DNA from 2 places in the Arthrobacter vasquezii genome. Region 2 is predicted to be linked to the other one. Evidence: predicted binding sites of a transcription regulator. Region 2 holds the regulator's gene; the other holds the start of a gene.
The links. Region 2 encodes HrcA, which represses chaperone genes, less so after heat shock. Its sites were predicted from a motif close to TTNGCACTCGNNNNNNNCGAGTGCNAA; they were not measured.
Positions count from the first base shown of each region.

Region 1: groL (chaperonin GroEL) is a predicted target of HrcA. The motif match lies at 1,931-1,957, and genes of this name have one in related genera.

Region 1 is NZ_JAROKN010000039.1:18,262-22,472, reverse strand. It holds gene groL (chaperonin GroEL) at 148-1,782, opposite strand; gene P4U43_RS13020 (cold-shock protein) at 2,082-2,288, opposite strand; gene P4U43_RS13015 (LytR C-terminal domain-containing protein) at 2,415-3,107, opposite strand; gene P4U43_RS13010 (DUF3263 domain-containing protein) at 3,144-3,449, opposite strand; gene P4U43_RS13005 (uracil-DNA glycosylase) at 3,575-4,211, shown strand, end outside.
Region 2 is NZ_JAROKN010000002.1:8,940-13,150, forward strand. It holds gene P4U43_RS01135 (DUF4870 domain-containing protein) at 1-112, opposite strand, end outside; gene P4U43_RS01140 (DUF3097 family protein) at 232-1,083, opposite strand; gene hrcA (heat-inducible transcriptional repressor HrcA) at 1,228-2,244, shown strand; gene dnaJ (molecular chaperone DnaJ) at 2,311-3,438, shown strand; gene P4U43_RS01155 (16S rRNA (uracil(1498)-N(3))-methyltransferase) at 3,454-4,209, shown strand.

The DNA.
Region 1 (4,211 bases), on a different contig from region 2:
GTGCAGCTGCGGCGGCTTCCAGGCCGGAGAACCCGCCATAGCTGCACGAATCTTCCGGCTCGCACAGCCCAAAGGCCGACCCCTGTAAGGGATCGGCCTTTGGTGTAACTGTCTTCGCAGGTATTCCTGCTGGTGAGGCTGGGAAGCTTAGAAGCCGCCCATCCCGCCCATGCCGCCCATTTCGTCGCCGCCGCCTGCGGGAGCAGCCTTCTCAGGCTTGTCCGCGACAACAGCTTCGGTGGTAAGGAACAGGCCCGCAATGGAGGCAGCGTTCTGCAGTGCAGAGCGGGTAACCTTCACGGGGTCGTTCACGCCGGCAGCCAGAAGGTCCTCGTAATCGCCGGTTGCGGCGTTGAGGCCATGGCCTGCGGGCAGTCCGCGAACCTTCTCGATCACAACGCCGGGCTCGAGGCCAGCATTGAAAGCGATCTGCTTGAGGGGAGCGTCGATGGCGATGCGAACAATGTTTGCACCGGTTGCCTCGTCGCCCTCAAGGTTGAGGTTGGCGAATGCCTTGGCGCCGGCCTGAATCAGGGCCACGCCGCCACCGGCAACAATGCCTTCTTCAACAGCAGCCTTTGCGTTGCGGACGGCGTCCTCAATGCGGTGCTTGCGCTCCTTCAGCTCAACCTCGGTTGCGGCTCCGGCCTTGATGACTGCAACGCCGCCTGCCAGCTTGGCCAGACGTTCCTGCAGCTTCTCGCGGTCATAGTCCGAGTCGGAGTTCTCGATCTCGGCGCGGATCTGCGCAACCCGGCCGGCGATCTCCTCGGCATTGCCGGCACCCTCGACAATGGTGGTCTCGTCCTTGGTGACAACAACCTTGCGTGCCTGGCCCAGAAGATCCAGGGTTGCGTTCTCCAGCTTGAGGCCAACTTCCTCGGCGATGACCTGGCCCCCGGTCAGGATGGCGATGTCAGCCAGCTGAGCCTTGCGGCGGTCGCCGAAGCCCGGTGCCTTGACGGCAACGGACTTGAAGGTGCCGCGGATCTTGTTGACCACGAGGGTAGCCAGGGCTTCGCCCTCGATGTCTTCGGCGATGATCAGCAGCGGCTTGCCGGACTGCATGACCTTCTCAAGAACAGCGACAAGATCCTTGACGTTGGAAATCTTCGAGTTGACGATCAGGATGTAGGGGTCTTCAAGGACCGTCTCCTGGCGCTCTGCGTCGGTGACGAAGTAGCCGGAAATGTAACCCTTGTCGAAGCGCATACCCTCGGTGAGCTCAAGCTCGAGTCCAAAGGTGTTGGACTCCTCGACGGTGATAACGCCTTCCTTGCCCACTTTGTCGAGGGCTTCAGCGATGAGGTCACCGATCTGCTGGTCACCGGCGGAGATCGAAGCCGTAGCTGCGATCTCTTCCTTGGTCTCGATCTCCTTGGCGGAGGTGAGAAGCTCGGCGGTGACGGCGTCAACTGCCTTCTCGATTCCGCGCTTGAGGCTCAGCGGATCAGCACCGGCGGCTACGTTGCGCAGGCCTTCCTTGACGAGTGCCTGGGCGAGGACGGTGGCGGTGGTGGTTCCGTCACCGGCGACGTCGTCGGTCTTCTTTGCAACTTCCTTGACCAGCTCGGCGCCGATCTTCTCGAACGGATCGTCGAGTTCGATCTCCTTGGCGATGGAAACGCCGTCGTTGGTGATCGTGGGAGCGCCCCACTTCTTCTCAAGGACAACGTTGCGACCGCGGGGGCCCAGCGTAACCTTGACTGCGTCAGCGAGGATGTTCAATCCGCGCTCGAGGCCGCGGCGTGCCTCTTCATCAAAAGAAATGATCTTGGCCATAACGGCGTAGGTCCTTTCGGGACGGTCATGCGTATGCTGCTACCGGCCTGTGATGCCCGCGACGGACGGACTGATCCGGGAGGATCTCTGTACCTCCCCAACCAGCCCTCACCACAGAGGTTGCCTGGTTCACTCCCAGTGTGGCGTCTTAGCAGTCGTCACACCAGAGTGCTAAGACAATAATTAGCACTCACACACTGCGAGTGCAAGCTGTTTCGCCTTGGGGAAAAACAACGACGACGGCGCACCAGCCCTGACAGGGGAAGCGCGCCGTCGTTGTTCAGTGTTGCTTGGGTTGCTCAGGATGCGAGCCGCACGGCCTCCGCCTGCGGGCCCTTCTGGCCTTCTCCGATTTCGAATTGGACCCGCTGGCCCTCATCGAGTGCACGGTAGCCCTCCATGTCTATTGCGGACCAGTGCACAAAGACATCCGCCCCGCCCTCATCGACAGTGATGAAGCCGTACCCCTTTTCAGCGTTGAACCATTTCACGGTTCCCTGCGCCATGTTGTTCTCCCACTATGTAGATCCCCCGCTTAACTATTGACGGCGGGGCTGAGATACATCTAATCCCAGAACTCGAAAGCAGTGATGCGGAACACAGTGAATGTTATTGATCCTTAACCGGGCGGCTCACTGGAAGCCGGGGCCGACCACCACCGTGATATCGCCGAAACCCGCATTGCCCTGGACAGCGCCGATACCAAGGGCACCGGCGAGCGCCTCAGCCGTGGGGCGCTGCTCCTCTGCGTTGTAGAGCACGATGGACCCCTGCAGCTGCTGGCCGGACCAGTTGCCGATCTGGGTCACGTTCCAGCCATCCGCCTGCAGCCTGCCCGCCGCTGTGCTTGCCAGCCCACTGACCGCGGTGGCGTTCAGCACGGCAACCGGCTGGGTGATGTCGACGACTGCTGCCGCTTCTGACGGCGAATCGGTTGCCTCGGCTGTCGGTTCCTCTTCGGTTGTCGGTTCCGAGCCGGCAGTCGGCTCTTCCCCGGGAGTGGGTGCGGCACTGGGCGACACAGATTCCGTGGGCTCCGCAGATTCACTGGCGTCTTCGCTGGGTTCTCCCTCCGCCCCCTCGGCCGTGATGGACGGCATCGGCGCAGAACTGGTGCTCCCCGGAGTGACATCGCTGGCCTGCCCAAGCCCAAGGCGCGGAAAGAGGAAGTATGCGGCCAGGCCAACCGCGAGGACCAGGACTCCCGCAACAACCTTCAATGCCAGACCGCTAGATCGCGTAGGCACAATGCGCTCGCGGTGGACTCCCTGCCGGGCGGCGGATTCGGGAACCTGGTCGAATTCGTCGCGGGGGTATTGGGTCATGGTGCGGGGAATCCTCGGATTGGGTGGACGTGGGTGCTAAACATCGACGCCAAGACGGCGCGCTGATCGGGCGCGTTGGCGGGTTGTACGTAGTCTACGCAGTCTCTTCACGAGCATCGGGTCATGGGCAAGCGCGGCTTCTGTATCGATAAGCGCATTGAGGATCTGGTAGTAGTGCGTGGCAGAGAGATCAAACAGCTCACGAATGGCCTGCTCTTTGGCCCCCGAGTATTTCCACCACTGTCTCTCGAGCTCAAGTATCCGCTCTTCCCGCTCACCCAGGCCTGACTCCCGCAAGCCCGCGGCGTGGCCGTTCTGGTCTGTCTGCGCCGGTCCCTGCATGCTCACGACACACCGTCCAATCCACCGTTTCCGCCCAATTTACTTTCCCCATGGTAGTGGCGAATCACACCGTTGTCATTTACCCGCGGTGGAGCTTGAGTGCCCATCCGGGCAAAGATAGAACCATGAACGACGACGACGACGGCGGCACCACCCTGTCCATTCCTTCCGGCACGGGCGCAGCGCTGCCGTTCGCCGCTCCGGCGACGCTCGAGGAAATCATGGCTTCCGACTGGGCGGCAGCGCTTCAGCCCGTTCAGCCACAGATTCACCAGCTGGCCCGGGATCTGGCTCTCGAGCAAGCGGCCGGCGCCCACGTGCTGCCGCGCCCGGACCACATACTGCGGACCTTCACCTATCCACTCAACCACGTCAAGGTCATCATCGTCGGCCAGGACCCCTACCCCACTCCCGGACACTCCGTCGGTCTGGCGTTCTCCGTTACCCGGCAAACCAAACTGCCGCGCAGCCTGGTCAACATCTACAGGGAGCTGTCTACGGATCTTGGGGCACCGGCACCCAGCCACGGTGACCTTTCGTGCTGGGCTGACGAGGGGGTCTTGCTGCTCAACCGGGTCCTCACAGTCCGAGCGGGTGAAACGGGTTCCCACCGGAAGCTTGGCTGGAACGCAGTCACTGATGCCGCCGTCCGGGCTCTGGTTGCCCGTGACCAGCCGCTGGTTGCCATTCTGTGGGGCCGCGAGGCACAGCAGCTCAAGCCGCTGCTGGGCTCTACGCCGCTCGTCGAGTCCGCTCACCCGA
Region 2 (4,211 bases):
CCGACGGACTCAGCGGTGGCGCACTGGAACTGGCACCCTGGAACGCGGGATCAGAGTCCCGGGGCGCCGGTCGTGACTGGGCGTCACCGTGCCGGTCTGCGCTGTTAGGCAACGGTACTTCCTTCGGGCTGTTCGGACTTCACCGCTCACACAAGCGGAACTTACTTCCTCAAGGGTACTTGGTGTACCGGCCGGGCGCAGTCGCGTGTGCCGCGACGAAGCCTTCAATGGCTATGCGCCGGCTCCCGGTGCAGTGAGGAAATCGATGACTTCCTCGACGCGCCCGAGCAGCGTCGGTTCGAGATCAGCGTAGGTGCTGACGCCGTTGAGGATGCGCTTCCAGCCGTTCGCGGCATCCGCCTGCGTGGAGTGCGGCCAGCCTAACCGGCTCAATATCCCCGTCTTCCAGTCCTCGCCGCGGGGTATTACCGGCCAGGCATCAAGACCAAGAGCACGCGGCTTCACAGCCTGCCACACATCGACGTAGGGGTGCCCGACAATCAGTACGTTCCCGGCGGCGCCCGCCACCGTCATCGCCCCGGCCGCGATCCGGGCTTCCTTGGTGCCGGGCAGTAGATGATCGACGAGGATACCCAGGCGGCGTCCGGCGGAGGGAGCAAAGTCCCGCACGGCTGCTGCCAGATCGTCTACGCCATGCAACGGCTCCACCACGATGCCCTCAACCCGCAGGTCGTCTCCCCACACCTTCTCCACCAGCTCGGCATCGTGTTTGCCCTCGACCCAGATCCTGCTGGCCCGAGCCGTGCGCGCCCGCGCTCCGGCAACCCGGACAGAGCCCGACGCCGTTCTCAGCTGTGCTGCTGACTGCGCGCGGGCAGGAATCAGTTCCACCGGCGAACCTTCATGGTGGAAGCCGAAGCCGAGCGGAAAAGTGCGTCGCTTGCCGCGGCGGTCCTCAAGGACCATCACGTGCATCCCACCTGCCTTCTCCGTGCGCAGGATCTCCCCGACGAATCCGCTCTGCACGTCTTCAAGGACGACGCCGGGACGGGCTTCGACCTTGGCGGCCGGGGCGGCCCGGGGTCCGGTAAGATCCTGTGCTCCCCACTCGTGATACGACATGTGACTTCGCTCGCTTCCACAAATCCCTGCCTTCGGAACAGGCAGAGCCAATGCTAACAATCGCCTCGATCGTATTAGACTTGGCACTTAGGTGTGTTGAGTGCTAACTCAGAAACAGGGCAGGAAAGTACATCGGAGGTGAACATGAGCGAACCCAGGCGGCTTGAAGTCCTGCGGGCCATCGTTGAGGATTACGTCCATTCCCGCGAGCCGGTGGGATCCAAGGCGCTGGTCGAGCGCCACAGGCTGGGCGTATCTTCGGCAACAATCCGCAATGACATGGCACTTCTGGAAGAAGAGGGCCTGATCACAGCCCCGCATACCAGTTCCGGCCGCATCCCGACCGACAAGGGTTATCGGTTGTTCGTCGACCGGATCGCCGAGGTCAAGCCGCTGTCGGCCCCGGAAAAGCGGGCTATCCGCGCACTCCTCGAGGGCGCAGACGATCTCGACGACGTCCTCGACCGCACCGTCCGTCTGCTCGCCCAACTCACCAATCAGGTTGCGGTCGTGCAGTACCCGCACCTGGGCACGGCGTCCGTCCGCCACATCGAACTCGTGCTGCTCGCTCCCGGTCGCGCGCTCGTGGTGCTGATCTCCACGAACGGCGCTGTGCAGCAGCGCGTAGTATCCGTGCCCGCCGAGGCACAGGAAAATGACCTGGCCGACCTGCGCCAGCATTTTCTGGAAAGGGTTTCCGGTGTTCGTCTGCCGTCGGTTCCCCAGGAACTCGGTGCGTGCATTGCGGATCTTCCCCCCTCGCTGCAATCTCTCGGCCAGGCAATTGGACACAGCCTGGAACAGTTGTCAGCCGCTAACAGGGAAGACCGGATCGTGCTGGCGGGCACGGCCAACCTCGCCCGCTCAACCCTCGACTTTCCTTTAACCATTGGTCCGGTCCTGGAAGCGCTTGAGGAACAGGTTGTCATGCTTCGGTTGCTTTCCGAGATGGGGCAGGATGCTCTGGGCATCTCGGTCCGCATCGGCCGGGAGAACCCGTATGGCGGTTTGGCCGAAGCCTCCGTGATTGCTACCGGCTATGGACCGGATTCACTGGCAAAGGTGGGAGTGCTTGGCCCCACGAGAATGGATTACCCGACCACCATGGCCGCCGTGAGAGCGGTGGCCCGCTACCTTTCCCGCATCCTCGATGAATCTTGACCGGATGACGGAGCCCATGAAGCCCAGCCGCTCACGCGGTGAGATAACAGGAAGTGATGTGCAGGAGTGAGTAATCACTACGAGGTCCTTGGCGTTGCACGCGACGCCAGCGGCGAAGAAATCAAGAAGGCATACCGGAAGCTTGCCCGCAAGCTCCACCCGGACGTCAACGTCGGCACGGAAGCAGCTGAGGAGTTCAAGCTCGTCACGCGCGCGTACGAGGTACTCTCGGATCCCCAGAAGCGGCGCGTCTACGACACCACCGGTAATGAAAACGGCACCGACAATGGATTCGGTGCCGGTTATTCCGGCTCGGGCTTTGCGTTCCAGGACATTTTCGAGACATTCTTCGGCGGAGGCGGTCCCAGCGGCCCCCCATCCCGAACCCAACGCGGTCAGGACGCGTTGATAGCCGTCCGGATCGATCTGAAGGATGCGGTCTTTGGTACCAACAAGAAGATCGAGGTAGATTCAGCGGCGGTGTGTCCTACCTGCGATGGATCCTGTACCCAGCCGGGTACTTCCCCGCGAACCTGTGATATCTGCGGCGGATCCGGTCAGGTGCAGCGTGCGGTTCGGTCCATCCTCGGTCAGGTAATGACGACGGCGACCTGCGGCACCTGCCAGGGGTACGGAACCGTCATCCCGCATCCCTGTAACGAATGCAATGGGGATGGCCGCATCCGTTCCCGCCGAAGCCTCACCATCAAGGTGCCCGCGGGTGTCGCTACAGGTACCCGTATTCAGCTCGCCGGCCAGGGCGAGGTCGGCACGGCCGGCGGTCCCCAGGGCGATCTCTACGTAGAGATTCGGGTCAACAGCGACTCGACCTTCCTTCGTGAGGGCGACGACCTTCACGCGACCCTGAGCGTGCCGATGACAGCTGCGGCCCTCGGCACCAACGTGATAATGAAGAGCTTCGACGGTGATCAGGAACTCACGATCAAGCCCGGCACGCAGTCGGGCGAAGTGATTACCCTTCGCGGCCTTGGGGTGACCCACCTGCGCGGATACGGCAGAGGGGACCTGCTGGTGCATTTGAGCGTGGAAACGCCGCGGAACCTCGACAGCGGACAGGAAGAACTGCTTCGGCGCCTTGCGGAAATGCGCGGCGAAGAATTTACCGAGGGCCAGCTGGCGAGCAGCGGATCAGGAGTTTTTGCCCGCCTTCGTGAACGCCTCGGGAATCTATAGCCGGGTTATCGGACAATGACCAACCAGGCCTTCTTCGGCGATCCGACCGATGTGCAAACCGCTGCCGTCGGCGGCAGTCTGACGCTGCGCGGTCCGGAGGCGCATCATGCCGCAGCCGTGAAGCGGGTTAGGCCGGGTGAAGAGATCGATGTCCTTGATGGAGAAGGACACCGCTTGAGCTGCACCGTTGTCGAAGCAACTCACGGTGCAGTGGTGGTGACCGTGGACAGGCTCTCATTCGATTCGCCTCCCGCGATGCGGCTGGTCCTGGTGCAGGCGTTGGCGAAGGGGGACAGGGCGGAACTGGCAGTTGAGGCGGCGACGGAACTCGGTGTTGACGCGGTGCTTCCCTGGCAGGCGGATCGAAGTATCGTACGGTGGCGTGCCGAGAAGGCAATCAAAGGCCGTACCAAGTGGGAGTCCCTCGTTCGTGCCGCATCGAAGCAGAGTCGGCGCGCACGTGTGCCGGAGGTACTCGATGCGCTGGACACCAAGGGCCTGGGACACTGGCTGGGCGGCGTCCAGCACCCGGTTGTGCTACACGAGGAGGCGAGCGAGTCGCTCGCGGAATATTGGGGTCGGAGTACGTTAGCAACGTCGGAAACGCTGGCCGTGATTGTGGGTCCGGAGGGCGGTATCAGCCCCGAAGAGCTCGGTGTATTGGCCAACGCAGGGGCGGTTCCGGCGCAACTTGGTACCAACGTCCTGCGAGCTTCAACAGCGGGACCCGCGGCCATCGCGGTACTGAATCACCTGGCCGGACGCTGGTAGCT